3 regions of the Xanthomonas indica genome follow, and region 3 is predicted to be linked to each of the others. Evidence: riboswitches for the same ligand, from Rfam matches in the RefSeq annotation. Region 3 holds a riboswitch; each other region holds the start of a gene.
What was found. A riboswitch is a leader RNA that binds a small molecule or an ion and turns the genes downstream of it on or off. The one in region 3 is predicted to bind cobalamin.
Positions count from the first base shown of each region.

Region 1 (4,368 bases), 130 kb from region 3:
AGCGCGGCCGCGTCGGACCCCGCGCCGGGTTCGGTCAGGCAGTACGAGGCCAGCTTGCGGCCGCTGGCCAGCGCCGCGCCCCAGTCCTTGCGCACCGCCGGCGTGGCGAAACGGGTCAGCATCCAGGTGGCCATGTTGTGGATGCTGATGAAGGCGGCGGTGGACGGATCGACCGCGGCCAGTTCCTCGAACACGATCGCCGCATCCAGGCGCGACAGTCCGCTGCCGCCGGCGTCCTCGTCCACGTACAGGCCGCAGAAACCGAGTTCGCCGGCCCGGCCGATCGCCTCGCGCGGGAAGATCCCGTCCGCATCCCAGCGCGCCGCGTGCGGCGCCAGTTCGGCCTGGGCGAAGCCGCGCGCGGCCTCGCGATAGGCGCGCTGCGCCTCGTCCAGGCCGGCATCGGCCGGCTGCTCCAGCGGCCACTGCATCGCCGTGGCCATCACGACAGGCGGATCGTGGTGTTGACGCCCTGGCCGGCGCCGGCGTCGTCGAACCAGCGCGCGGTGACGGTCTTGGTCTGCGTGTAGAACTGCACCGCCTGCTTGCCGTAGGGGCCGAGGTCGCCGAGCTTGGAGGCGCGCGACCCGGTGAAGGAGAACAGCGGCACCGGCACCGGGATCGGCACGTTGATGCCGACCTGGCCGACGTCGATCTCCTCCTGGAACCTGCGTGCGGCGGCGCCGGATTGGGTGAACAGCGCCGTGCCGTTGCCGTTCGGATTGGCGTTGACCAGGGCGATCGCGTCCTCCAGCGTGGCCGCCTCCAGGATCACCAGCACCGGGCCGAAGATCTCTTCGTCGTAGATGCGCATGCCCGGTGCGACCCCGGAGAAGATCGTCGGGCCGACGAAGTTGCCGTGCGCGAAACCGGGCACCGTCGGGTTGCGCCCGTCCAGTTCCAGCGTCGCGCCCTCGGCGATGCCGGCGGCGATCAACGCTTCGATGCGCTCGCGCGCGCTGCGCGAGATCACCGGGCCCAGGTCGGTGCCGGGTTCGCTGCCGGCGTTGACCTTCAGTGTCTGCGCCCTGGCCACCAGGTCGGGAATCCACTGCTGCGCCTCGCCGACCAGCACCACCGTCGAGGCTGCCATGCAACGCTGGCCGGCGGCGCCGAAGGCCGCGCCCACCAGCGCGTCGAGGGTCTGCGCGCGCGGCGCATCCGGCAACACCACCGCGTGGTTCTTGGCGCCCATCATGCATTGCACGCGTTTGCCGGCCAGCGCCGCGCGCTGGTACACGTGGGTGCCGACCTTGGTGGAGCCGACGAACGACAGCGCCTTGATGTCGGCGTGGTCGCACAGTGCATCGACCACCTCGGCGCCGCCATGGACGACGTTCAGCACGCCCTTGGGCACGCCCGCCTGCAAGGCCAGTTCGACCAGCCGCATGGTCACCAGCGGATCCTGCTCGGACGGCTTGAGCACGAAGGTGTTGCCGGTGGCGATGGCCATCGGGAACATCCACAGCGGAATCATCGCCGGGAAATTGAACGGGGTGATGCCGGCGCACACGCCCAGCGGCTGCAGCAGCGTGTAGGTATCCACGCCGTTGGCGACGTTGTTGGCCAGTTCGCCCAGTTGCAGGTTGCCGATCGCCGCGGCCTGTTCCACCACTTCCAGGCCGCGGAAGACATCGCCTTCCGCGTCGGCCAGGGTCTTGCCCTGCTCGCGGGTGAGGATCGCCGCCAGCTCGCCCATGTGCGCCCGGATCAGCTGCTGGTAGGTGAGGAAGATCCGCGCGCGGACGCCGATCGGCGTCTTGCGCCAGCTGGCGAACGCGCGTTGCGCGGCGGCCACGGCGGCGTCGACTTCCGCGACGGTGGCGAAGGGCACGCGTGCGAGCACGTCCTGGGTCGCCGGATCGACCACCTCGCGCCATTGGCTGCTGCTGGATTCGACGAACGCGCCGTCGATCAAGAGCTTGACGGTCGCCACCTCGGCGCGGGTCCGGGTCATCTGGTTCACGGGTCCTGTCTCCTCATCGCATCACCACCGGGCGGGCGGCGATGGACAGGACAAGCGAACGCGCGGCGCAGGGCCCCGACGTCGTTCGGCTCGTCAGGTTGCCCACCGCAACACCCGAGAAAGAACGTCGCAGGACGTCCGCGTCAGGCCGGTCTCCGGGCTTGCGAGCAATGCGCGATCGCATTACCCCGACACCTTCCCGCTTGCGCAGTGGTCTGTTGTCGGGTGTTCTCGCCTACCGTTGCGGGGGCAGCGCCGGCATCGGACCGGCTTCCCGTTTCACCCGGCGCATCTTGCGACGACCAGGCACCTGAAGCGTGGCCAGTGTAGTCGCGCCGCGGCGGCGGCAACACGCTGCAGCGCAGCGCGCGGTGTGGGCGCCGGCACGCAGCGCACGAATGCCGACAGCGCAGAAGCGACGGTCGCCCGCAGCGACGGGCGTGCACGACAGGCGTGTACAGGACGCAGCGACAACATCCAGCGCGCCGCACGATCGCCGCCGCACCTGGCCGCCGCGACGTCCCGCACGGGACGCCCGCCAGCACGTGCCGCTATAGCCGATGCTAAGAAGAGAAGCTGCAGGTTCGCGTGCGTTCCAGGGATGTTCGCTGCAGTTGGCGACTGTTAGACTGCGCGTCCCCTTGGGGAGTAGCCTGCTGTCCGCCCGGTGCGGACAGCGCCCGTATCAACAGACTCGGCCGATGCGCCGTGGTACGGGCAGCCAGTTCGGTTGGCGAGACCAGCGGCGAGTGCGCAAGGCGACGGCCGGGCGCGCGCGCTCGTCGTTGTCGCCTGTCCCGGTACGGTTCCCCATGTCGTTTCTTTCGATTCTGCTGCTCGGCATCGCCATGTCGACCGACGCCTTCGCCGCGGCGGTCGGCAAGGGCGCGGCGATGCAGCGGCCGCGCTGGGCCGATGCGCTGCGCGCCGGCCTGATCTTCGGCTGCATCGAGGCGCTGACCCCGGCGCTGGGCTGGGCGCTGGGCCAGGCCGCGGCCAAGTACGTGGTCGCCTTCGACCACTGGATCGCCTTCGGCCTGCTCGGCGCGCTGGGCGTGCACATGATCGTCGCCGGCCTCAAGCCGGAGACCGACGCGCCCGAGGACGCCGCGCCCAAGCGCCACGGCTTCTGGAACCTGGCCGCCACCGGCTTTGCCACCAGCATCGACGCGATGGCGGTCGGCGTCGGCCTGGCCTTCCTCGACGTGAACATCGTCGAGGTCGCGGCGATCATCGGCCTGTGCACGCTGACCATGGTCACCCTGGGCATCATGCTCGGCCGCGCGCTCGGCACGCTCGCCGGCAAGCGCGCCGAGATCGTCGGCGGCGCGCTGCTGATCGCGATCGGCAGCACCATCCTGTTCGAGCATCTGCATGGTGCAGGTTGATCGACGGGGCGCTGGTGCGGCCGGGATTCGGGATTCGGGAGTGGGGATGTGCGGTGACGTGCGTGCCCATCCCGCATTGACGGCGTCCTGGGTCAGGCCGGCTTGGCGGTGAATTCGAGATAGGTGGACAGGATGTACTTGTCGCCGCTGCGCGGCGGCAGGCCGGCGTGCAGGAACATCCAGTACGGCGGGAACACCAGCAGGCGCCCGGCGCGCGGGGCGACCTCCAGGTCCAGGTCGAGGAAGCGGGTATGCCCGCCCTCGGCCACGTCGTTGAGGTACCACAGGAACACCAGGTAGCGGCCGGTCTCCGCGTCGCAGGCGTCGAAGTGCGGCTGGAAGCGTTCGCCGGCATCGGCGCGGTAGCGCTTGATCCGCAGGTCGGCCAGGCGTGGGCGCCACGGCACTTCGGCGGACAGCCCGAGCTCGGCGTTGTAGCGGGCCAGCGCCGCGCGCACCTGCTCGATGAAAAAGCCCTGGAACGCGGGATCGGCGAGACGGGTGACGTTGAGTTCGGTCCAGGCGCTGTCGTCCAGCCCGGCGCGCTGGCCGGCGCCATTGCGGCTGTGCTGGGCGGCGCTGTGTTCGAATTGCGCGATCAGTTGCGCGCAGAAGCCCGGCTCCAGTGCCCCGTCGTAGACGCGGACGTAGTGGCGCAGGTCGGTGTGGTTCAGGCACATCGGCATGCTGCCCCCGCAGCAGAACGGCGCGCCCGGAGGGGCGCGCCGTGTCGCACGCTCCGGCGCCGCCCGCGTGTGCGGGCGGCGCCGGCTCCACTCAGAAGCGGTAGGTGGCCCGCATCCAGTAGTAGCGGCCGAGCGTGTCGTAGGTGCTCACGTCGGTGTTCGCGTTCAACACGTTGTTCTGGTACATGACCGGCGGCTGCTTGTTGGTCAGGTTGTCCACGCCCAGGTCCAGGCGCAGGTTGGCCCCGGCCATGTCGTAGCCCACCTGCAGGTTGTGGTACATGTAGCTGCCGTAGTCCAGCACCACGCCCTTGAACGCCGCATCGGC
Region 1 covers NZ_CP131914.1:833,295-837,662, reverse strand. The annotation lists gene Q7W82_RS03505 (acyl-CoA dehydrogenase family protein) at 1-431, opposite strand, end outside; gene Q7W82_RS03500 (CoA-acylating methylmalonate-semialdehyde dehydrogenase) at 443-1,957, opposite strand; cobalamin riboswitch at 2,095-2,295, opposite strand; gene Q7W82_RS03495 (manganese efflux pump MntP family protein) at 2,779-3,354, shown strand; gene Q7W82_RS03490 (2OG-Fe(II) oxygenase) at 3,447-4,034, opposite strand; gene Q7W82_RS03485 (TonB-dependent receptor) at 4,132-4,368, opposite strand, start outside.
Region 1: it holds a riboswitch for cobalamin, as region 3 does, so the genes downstream of both, Q7W82_RS03500 (CoA-acylating methylmalonate-semialdehyde dehydrogenase) here and Q7W82_RS04040 (ribonucleoside-diphosphate reductase subunit alpha) in region 3, are expected to answer to the same signal.

Region 2 (4,368 bases), 400 kb from region 3:
CGCCATGTTGTCGTCGATGCGCTCCATCGCCGGGTCGATCTCGTTGCCGATCCAGCCGATGCACTGCAGGCCGTCGGCGGCGATCGCCGCGGCGCTGAGCCGGGCGTGGTTGAGGCAGCCCAGGCGCAGGCCGACCACCAGCACCACCGGCAGCCGCAGCGCGCGCGCCAGATCGGCCTGGTCCAGCGTCGCCGACAACGGTGCCGCCCAGCCGCCCACGCCTTCCACCACCACCACGTCGGCCTGCGCGCGCAGGCGTTCGAACGCGGCCGCGATCGGCGCCAGTTCCAGTTGCACGCCGGCGTCGGCGGCGGCCAGTTCCGGCGCCAGCGGCAGCGGCAGCGCGTAGGGATTGAGATCGTCATAACGCGGGCGCGGCGCGCTGGCCTCCTGCAACGCCAGTGCGTCCTCGTTGCGCCAGCCCTCGGCCTCGCGCGTGCAGCCGCTGGCCACCGGCTTCATGCCCACCGCGCGCTGGCCGCGCGCACGCAGGGCATGCAGCAGCGCGGTGCTGGCGATGGTCTTGCCGATGCCGGTATCGGTGCCGGTGACGTAGAAGGCGGGAACAGCCATGCGAACGAAACCCTGTCGGTTGGCCGGCGGGACGCGCGGCGGCGCGCAGGATAGCCGGGCGCGCCGCGCGCGTCAGCCGCGGCGGTGCCGGCGGACCCAGCGCGCTGCTAGACTCGGGCGATGTTCGCCTCGTCCTCGCTCACCGGCAGCAAGCCGGAACAGTACGCCCAGTTGCTCGACCAGGCCCGTGCCCTGGTCGCCGGGGAGCCCGACCGTATCGCCAATGCCGCCAACCTGGCGGCGCTGGTGTACCACGCGCTGCCGCGGCTGAACTGGGTCGGTTTCTATCTCTACGACGGCAAGGAACTGGTGGTCGGGCCGTTCCAGGGTCTGCCGGCCTGCGTGCGCATTCCGCTGCACAAGGGCGTATGCGGCGCGGCCGCCAGCAGCGGCCAGACCCAGCGCATCGACGACGTGGAGGCGTTCCCCGGGCACATCGCCTGCGATGCGGCCTCGCGTTCGGAACTGGTGGTACCGCTGCTGCGCGACAGCGCGCTGGTCGGCGTGTTCGACCTGGACAGCCCCGACCTGGCCCGCTTCGACGCCGACGACCAGCGCGGGCTGGAAGCGATCGCCCAGGTCTTCGTCGACAGCCTGCGATGAGCACCACCAAGCTGCGCAACATCGGCCCCAAGAGCGCGGCCTGGCTGCGCCAGGTCGGCGTGCGCACGCAGCAGGACCTGGAGGCGGCCGGCGCGGTCGGGGCCTTCGTCAAGGTCAAGCGTGCCGGCTTCAAGCCCAGCCTCAACCTGCTGTATTCGCTGGAAGGCGCGCTCAGCGGCTGCCACTGGCAGGAACTGTCCGAGGCGCGGCGCGCGCAGTTGCTGGGCGAGCTGGAGACCGCAACGGCGGCGCTGCCGGCGCAGCGCGGCCTGCCGGTCGCCGGGCCGGTGGCGACCACCCATTTCGACCGCGCCGATACGCGCGGCGACGATGACGCCGACGGCGCCTACGCGCCCGACCCGCACGACACGCCGGCGAACGACCATCACGGCGACGACGACGGCCACGGCACCCACGCCGACTGAGCCGCGCAGGCAGCGGCGATCGCGTACAATCGCGCCGCTTCAAGGTGACCCGCCGGCTCCGGCCAGCGGGTTGAAACGGGAAGCCGGTGCGTCTTGCGACAAGGCCGGCGCTGCCCCCGCAACGGTAAGCGATCCGCGCTGACGACCTGCGCCACTGTGCCTGGGCATGGGAAGGCGTCGCAGCCGGGAGGTCCGCCTCCCCGATCGCCAGCCCGGAGACCGGCCTTGCAGTTCACTGGTTGCGATGCGGAGGGCGTCGCGGCGTGCCGCGCCGTGTCCGGCGCCGTCCGCTTGCACCTTCCGTTCGCGACTCCCTTGCCGTCACAGCGCGCAGCCGCGCGCCGGAGTTGCCACCCATGTCGTCCCGCCTGCTTTCGGTCGCGATCGCGTCCGCCCTGTCCCTGCCCGCGCTGGCCCACGCCGCCGATGCCGCCACCGACCTCGACCAGGTCCTGGTCACCGCCACCCGCACCCAGATCTCGGTGGAGGACAGCGTGGTCCCGGCGCAGGTCATCGACCGCGCCGAGATCGAGCGCAGCCAGGCCGATTCGCTGGCGCAGCTGCTGCAGGGCCGCGCCGGCATCGGCATCTCCAACCAGGGCGGCCTGGGCAAGCTGACCACGCTGAACCTGCGCGGCAGCGAATCGGACCACGTGCTGGTGCTGGTGGACGGCGTGCGCATCGGCTCGGCCAGCGCCGGCCTGGCCGCGTTCCAGGATCTGCCGCTGAGCCAGATCGAGCGCATCGAGATCGTGCGCGGCCCGCGTTCGAGCCTGTACGGCTCCGACGCGATCGGCGGCGTCATCCAGATCTTCACCCGCCGCGGCGGCCAGGGCTTCCAGCAGAACCTGAGCCTGGGCGGCGGCAGCCACGGCCTGCGCGAGGCCGGCGCCGGCTTCAGCAACCGCGGCGAGCGCGGCTGGCTGGCCGTGCAGGGCGGCTACCAGAAGACCGACGGCATCAATGCCTGCAACGGCTCGGCCACGCTATTCGCCGGCTGCTTCGTCGACCAGCCCGACCGCGACGGCTACCGCAACGTCTCGCTGAGCGCGCGCGGCGGCTACGCCCTGACCGACACGCTGCGCATCGAGGGCCAGGCGCTGAACATCGACAGCCGCAACGCGTACGACGGCGACGCGCTGTTCGCCGGCAACGAGGCCGACAACACCCAGCAGGTGTTCAGCGGCAAGCTCGACTGGACGCCCTCCGATCGCCTGCACCTGGCCGCGCAGCTGGGCCGCAACGTCGACGACGCCGACAGCTACTACCGTGCGCCGGGCGCGCGCACCCGCAGCTTCATCAGCACCTTCGACAGCCGCCGCGACACCGCCGCGCTGCAGGGCGACATCACCCTGGCCGAAGGCCACCTGCTCAGCGTCGGCAGCGACTGGCAGCGTGAGCACGTCGCCAGCACCACCGCCTTCGACGTCGACAGCCGCGACAACACCGGCGTGTTCGCCGAGTACCAGGGCCGCTTCGGCGCGCAGCAGCTGCAGGCCAGCGTGCGCAGCGACGACAACGAGCAGTTCGGCGAGCACACCACCGGCAGCCTCGGCTGGGGCCTGGCGTTGGCGCATGGCCTCAAGCTCACCGCCAGCGTCGGCACCGGCTTCAAGGCGCCGACCTTCAACGACCTGTACTACCCGTTCGCCGGCAACCCTGACTTGAAGCCGGAGCGCTCCAAGAGCGGCAACCTGGGCATCGCGCAGTATGCCGACAGCTGGAACTGGACCTTCAACGCCTACGAGACCCGGGTCAAGGACCTGATCTCCTACGACGCGGTCAGCTTCCTGCCGGTCAACGTGGACGAGGCACGCATCCGCGGCGCCGAACTGACCGGCTATGCGTTGCTGGCCGGCTGGGAACTGTCGGCGCAGCTGAGCCACACCGATCCGCGCAACCGCAGCGACGGCGACAACCGCGACAACTGGCTGGCGCGGCGCGCGCAGAACACCGCGCGCCTGGACGTGGACCGCGGCATCGGCCCGGTCAAGCTCGGCGTCACCGTGTTCGGCAGCGGCCACCGCTTCGACGACGCGGCCAACCGCGTGCGCCTGGCCGGCTATGGCACCGTCGACCTGCGCGCGGAATACGCGTTCACCCCGGACTGGACGCTGCAGGCCAAGGCCAGCAACGTGTTCGATCGCGACTACCAGACGGTGAACTGGTACAACCAGCCGGGCCGCGAGTACGCGCTGACCCTGCGCTACGCGCCGGCAGCGCGCTGAGCCGGCGTCCCGCGCTGCGCCGATGGCGTGGCGCGGGACGACAGTGCAGAAACCACGCGTCTTTTTTTGTAGGAGCGGCTTCAGCCGTGATCGGCTTTCCCGGGAAAGCCTGTCGCGGCTGAAGCCGTTCCTACGAAAGGCGGCATGTGCGAACACAGCGGATGTAGATGCGCGCATTCTCAAAGCAGACATGCGCGACGCACGCGCACGTGGTCGCTCGCGATCAGGCCGCTGGCTGCCGAACGCAAACAGCCTCCCTCGTGCTCATGCATCGCGGCACAAACCTGACAGTTCAGCGACCGCTGCGCGCCCGGACCCTCACCCCAACCCCTCTCCCGGGGGGAGAGGGGCTTACTGCGTCATCGGCTGAAGCCGCTCCTGCAAGCGCATCCCGGTCTTTGCGCTACACCGCAGTGTTTGGATCGCCGTCGTATCAGCGCAGCCGCAGCAGCTCGCGCAAATCATCCATCAGCAACACCACGTCGGCCGTGGCCAGATCCAGATCGCGCGGATAGCCGTAACGCACCAGCGCCACCGGC
Region 2 covers NZ_CP131914.1:1,359,429-1,363,796, reverse strand. The annotation lists gene bioD (dethiobiotin synthase) at 1-573, opposite strand, end outside; gene Q7W82_RS05865 (GAF domain-containing protein) at 694-1,176, shown strand; gene Q7W82_RS05860 (TfoX/Sxy family protein) at 1,173-1,601, shown strand; cobalamin riboswitch at 1,627-1,844, shown strand; gene btuB (TonB-dependent vitamin B12 receptor) at 1,958-3,829, shown strand; gene gph (phosphoglycolate phosphatase) at 4,263-4,368, opposite strand, start outside.
Region 2: it holds a riboswitch for cobalamin, as region 3 does, so the genes downstream of both, btuB (TonB-dependent vitamin B12 receptor) here and Q7W82_RS04040 (ribonucleoside-diphosphate reductase subunit alpha) in region 3, are expected to answer to the same signal.

Region 3 (4,368 bases):
CGTGACGCTGGCGGCGCGCGTTCTGGCGCACGCTGGCGAACTGGTCGACCTTGTAGGCGCCCTTCTCGTAGTACGGATAGGTGTCCACGGTCAGCCCCGGCGCCACCACCGGGCGGCGGAAGTCCTTCTTCTCTTCGTAGTAGAACGCGCTGTAGATCGGGTCGATCGACGCAGTGGAGCCGGCGATCTGCGCGGTGCTCATGTTCGGCGCCACCGCCACCATCCAGGCGTTGCGCACGCCGTGCACGCTTACCTGCGCGGCCAGTTCCTGCCACTCGGCGCTGTCGTAGCCGCGCTTGGTGAAGTACTCGCCGTTCTGCCAGTCGCTGCCCTTGAACACCTTGTACGCGCCCTTCTCCTTGGCCAGCGCCAGGCTCGCCTGGATGGTCAGGTAGTTGATGCGTTCGTACAGCGAATCGCTGTACGCCTCGGCGTCCGGCGAATTCCAGTCGATGCCCTTCTGCGCCAGCAGGTGGTGCCAGCCGAAGGTGCCCAGGCCGATCGCGCGGTACTTCTGGTTGGTGATGGTGGCCTGCGGCACCGGCAGTTCGTTGAGGTCGATGACGTTGTCGAGCATGCGCACCTGGACGCGGATCAGCCGCTCCAGGATGTCCGGCGACAGCAGGTCCGGCTGCGCGGTCACCGCACGGCCCAGGTTCACCGAGGACAGGTTGCACACGACGAAGTCGCCGGCCTGCTTGGTGGTGACGATCTGGTCGCCGCTGATCATCTCCTGGATGACCCGGGTTGGGCTCATGTTCTGCAGGATCTCAGTGCACAGGTTGCTGGAATAGACCATGCCCTGGTGCTTGTTCGGGTTCATGCGATTGACTTCGTCGCGGTAGAACATGAACGGGTTGCCGGTCTCCAGCTGGCTGACCATGATGCGCTTGAACATGTCGATGGCCTTGACCACCTTGCGGCCGATGCGCTCGTCGGCCACCACTTCCTCGTAGCGGGCGCGGAAGCTGCCTTCGCCGCGCTTCTCGTCGAAGAAGTCCTGCAGGTACCAGCCCTTGACCTCCTTCACCTCGTGCGGGTCGAACAGATACCACTCGCCGCGGCGTTCCACCGCTTCCATGAAGATGTCCGGCACGCACACCGCGGTGAACACGTCGTGCGCGCGCAGGCGCTGGTCGCCGTTGTTCAGGCGCAGGTCCAGGAACGCCTCGATGTCGCGGTGCCAGATGTCCAGGTACACGGCGATGGCGCCCTTGCGCTGGCCGAGCTGGTCCACCGACACGGCGGTGTTGTTGAGCTGCTTGATCCACGGCACCACGCCGCCGCTGGAGTTCTTCACCCCGCGGATCGCCGAACCGGAGGAACGCACGTAGCCCAGGTAGGCGCCGACGCCGCCGCCGTGCTTGGACACGCGCGCCACGTCGGTGTTGGAGTCGTAGATGCCCTGCAGGCTGTCGTCGACGGTGTCGATGAAGCAGCTCGACAGCTGCCCGCCGATCTTGCCGGCGTTGGCCAGGGTCGGCGTGGCGACGGTCATGTACAGGTTGGACAGCGCCCAGTAGGCCTCGCCGACCAGCTGCATGCGGCGCTCGCGCGGCTTCTCGTCCTGCATCAGGTACAGGGCGATGGTCAGCCAGCGCTCCTGCGGCAGTTCGTACACCTTGCGCGAGTTGTCGGTGGCCAGGTAGCGCGTGGCCAGCAGGTACAGGCCGTTGTAGGCGAACAGCTTGTCGCGCTCCGGATCGATCATGCGGCCGGCTTCGGCCAGTTCGTCCTTGGAGTAGTTCTTGAGGATGTCGATCGAGTACACGCCGCGGTCGGCCAGGCTTTCCTGCAGGCCGACGTAGGAGCCGTACTTCTCGCCGGCATCGTAGAAACGGTTCTTGCTGGCGCGCTTGTACAGGCGGTCCAGGTACAGGCGCGCGGCGAAGTACTCCCACTCCGGCGTGGCGATGTCCACGCGCGACTCGGCCTCGCGGATCAGGTAGTCGACCATGTCGTCGGCCGACAGGCTTTCCTTCTTCTCGATGAAGGCGAAGGCCTTGCGCTCGTAGTCGCTCACGTCCAGCTGCGGGAACTCGGCGTGGATCCGGTCCAGGGTGCGCTGCAGGCGCGAGCGGTCGAAGGCCATGCGGCGGTTGCCGCCGTCCTTGACGATCCAGGTCACGGCGCGCTGGTCGTTGCTCGGCTCGCTGCTGGCCGGTTCCGGCTGGGCAGTGGCGGCAGCGGTCGTGGGGTCGACGGCGGCGTCGACGGACGCGGTGGCCGGCAGGCTGTGGGTCTGGCTCATGAAGGTCTCCAAGCGTGGTGCACGCGGCCGCCCGACCCTCGCAGGCAGCGGTCCGACCGGATCGGCAGGTGGGCGGGCGGTGTCGCGAAGACTGCAAACGGCGCAGGCACCAGGCCTGCGGGCGGTCCACGCTGCACCGACCCTCTCCCCCCGGAGATCGCACGGTCGGCGCCGCGCGGTGTGCTTCGCGCGGCTGTCGGCAGGTCTTCGGGCTGATGGGCGACGGCCGCGTGGCCGGTTCCTAGCCCGTCGCTTCCCAAGGCGGGCGCCTCAGTGCGGATGACGGGTTCGTTCCCAATTACCGCTGCGGGGCAGCGCCGGAATTGGCGTTGGCACGCCGCACCGGCTTCCCTTTTGATCCCGCGGCTTGGGGCCGCAGGAACCGACCACCCCAAGATAGTGTGGTCGGCCAACGGCGTCAACGCTAAATATGGGTCAAATTACGAAAACCTAAGCCTGGCAACGGTTTGCCGATTTCCGGCAGTGCCGGCCCGTCCGCGCAGGCCATTCTCGGCCGTGATCGGGCCGTGAAGCCGGCCGCTGGCGGAGACCTTCCGCCCCCGCCGACACCTCGCGCCGCGCCGATGCTTACGGGCGGCACGGCACCACCGTGCCGCCCGCGTCGGTGCAGGTGCCGGTGTGGACGACACTGCCGTCCTGCACGCTGGTACTGCCCTGGTAGCTCCCCTGCGCGCCGTCGACACTGCTCTGGCGGCTGCCGCTGAGGGTGCCGTCGGCGGCCCGGACCAGGCTGCCGCTGCTGCTGGCACTGGCGCCGTCGGCGCGCTGCACGCTGGCACTGCCCTGGCGGCCGGCGCTGCCGTCGGCATCGCGGTACGCACTGCCCTGGCGCGTGGCGCTGCCGCCGGCGGTCGTCGCGCGGGTGGCGGCACTGCTTGCGCTGGCGTTGCCCTGGCCGTCGGCCTGCCACTGCCGGGCCCGCTGCACGCTGCCGTGGGCGCTGCTGGCGCTGGCCTGGACGGCGGCGTGGCGGACACCATCGGTGGTGCCGGCGCTGCGTGTGCGGGTGTGCTCGCGCGCGTGGGCGATGGGCGCGGCCAGGACGCCGGCAGCGAGCGCCAGCAGCAAGCAGGTGGTGCGAGGGGACAGTGACATGGCGTACTCCGGTGACAGCAGCGGCATGCTGCCGAGGTCACCGTAGCCACGGCGCCGGCGCGCGGGGCACCGCATCGGCCAGCAGATGTTGCCGCAGGCCGCGGCGGAAACATCCGCTTACAGTTGCGCCGCGGCCGCCGTTGCCGCAAGGCGCCGGCGCAGCCGATAGTGGCATCCATGCACGATGCCGCGCCCGCTCCCCGCCTGCTGCTGGTCGACGACGACGACCGCCTGCGCGCCCTGCTGTGCCGCTACCTGGAGAGCCAGGGCTTCGCGGTCAAGGCGGTGGCCGACGGCGTGCAACTGCAGCAGGCGCTGGCGCGCGGCCACTACGACCTGGTGGTGCTGGACCTGATGCTGCCCGGCGAGAACGGCCTGGAGATCTGCCGACGCCTGCGCGGCCAGGGCGACGCCACCCCGATCGTGATGCTGACCGCCAAGGGCGACGAGATCGACCGCATCGTCGGCCTGGAGATCGGCGCCGACGATTACCTGCCCAAGCCGGTCAACCCGCGCGAGTTGCTGGCGCGGATCCGCGCGGTGCTGCGCCGCACCCGCCCGGGCGGCGCCGGCGCGCCGCAGCCGGACGGCGGCGAGATCGGCTTCGGCCGCTTTCGCCTGCACCTGGGACGGCGCGAACTGCGCCGCGACGACGCACCGCTGAAGCTGACCACCGCCGAATTCGCGGTGCTGTCGGTGCTGCTGCGGCACCCGCAGCAGCCGCTGAGCCGCGACCGCCTGTCCAGCCTGGCGCACGGCCGCGAGCACGAGCCGCTGGGCCGCAGCATCGACGTGATCGTCGCGCGCCTGCGCAAGCTGCTGGAGGACGACGTGCGCACGCCACGGCTGATCCAGACCGTGTGGGGCGTGGGCTACGTGTACGTGCCGCCGGAACCGCAGGCATGAGCGCGCCTGCCTCCCGCGCCGCCGGCTGGCCGCGCAGCCTGTTCGGGCAACTGGCCCTGGTGATCGCGCTGGTGCTGGCCGGCGCCGGCCTGCTG
Region 3 covers NZ_CP131914.1:962,280-966,647, reverse strand. The annotation lists gene Q7W82_RS04040 (ribonucleoside-diphosphate reductase subunit alpha) at 1-2,251, opposite strand, end outside; cobalamin riboswitch at 2,432-2,653, opposite strand; gene Q7W82_RS04035 (hypothetical protein) at 2,840-3,367, opposite strand; gene ompR (two-component system response regulator OmpR) at 3,545-4,273, shown strand; gene Q7W82_RS04025 (ATP-binding protein) at 4,270-4,368, shown strand, end outside.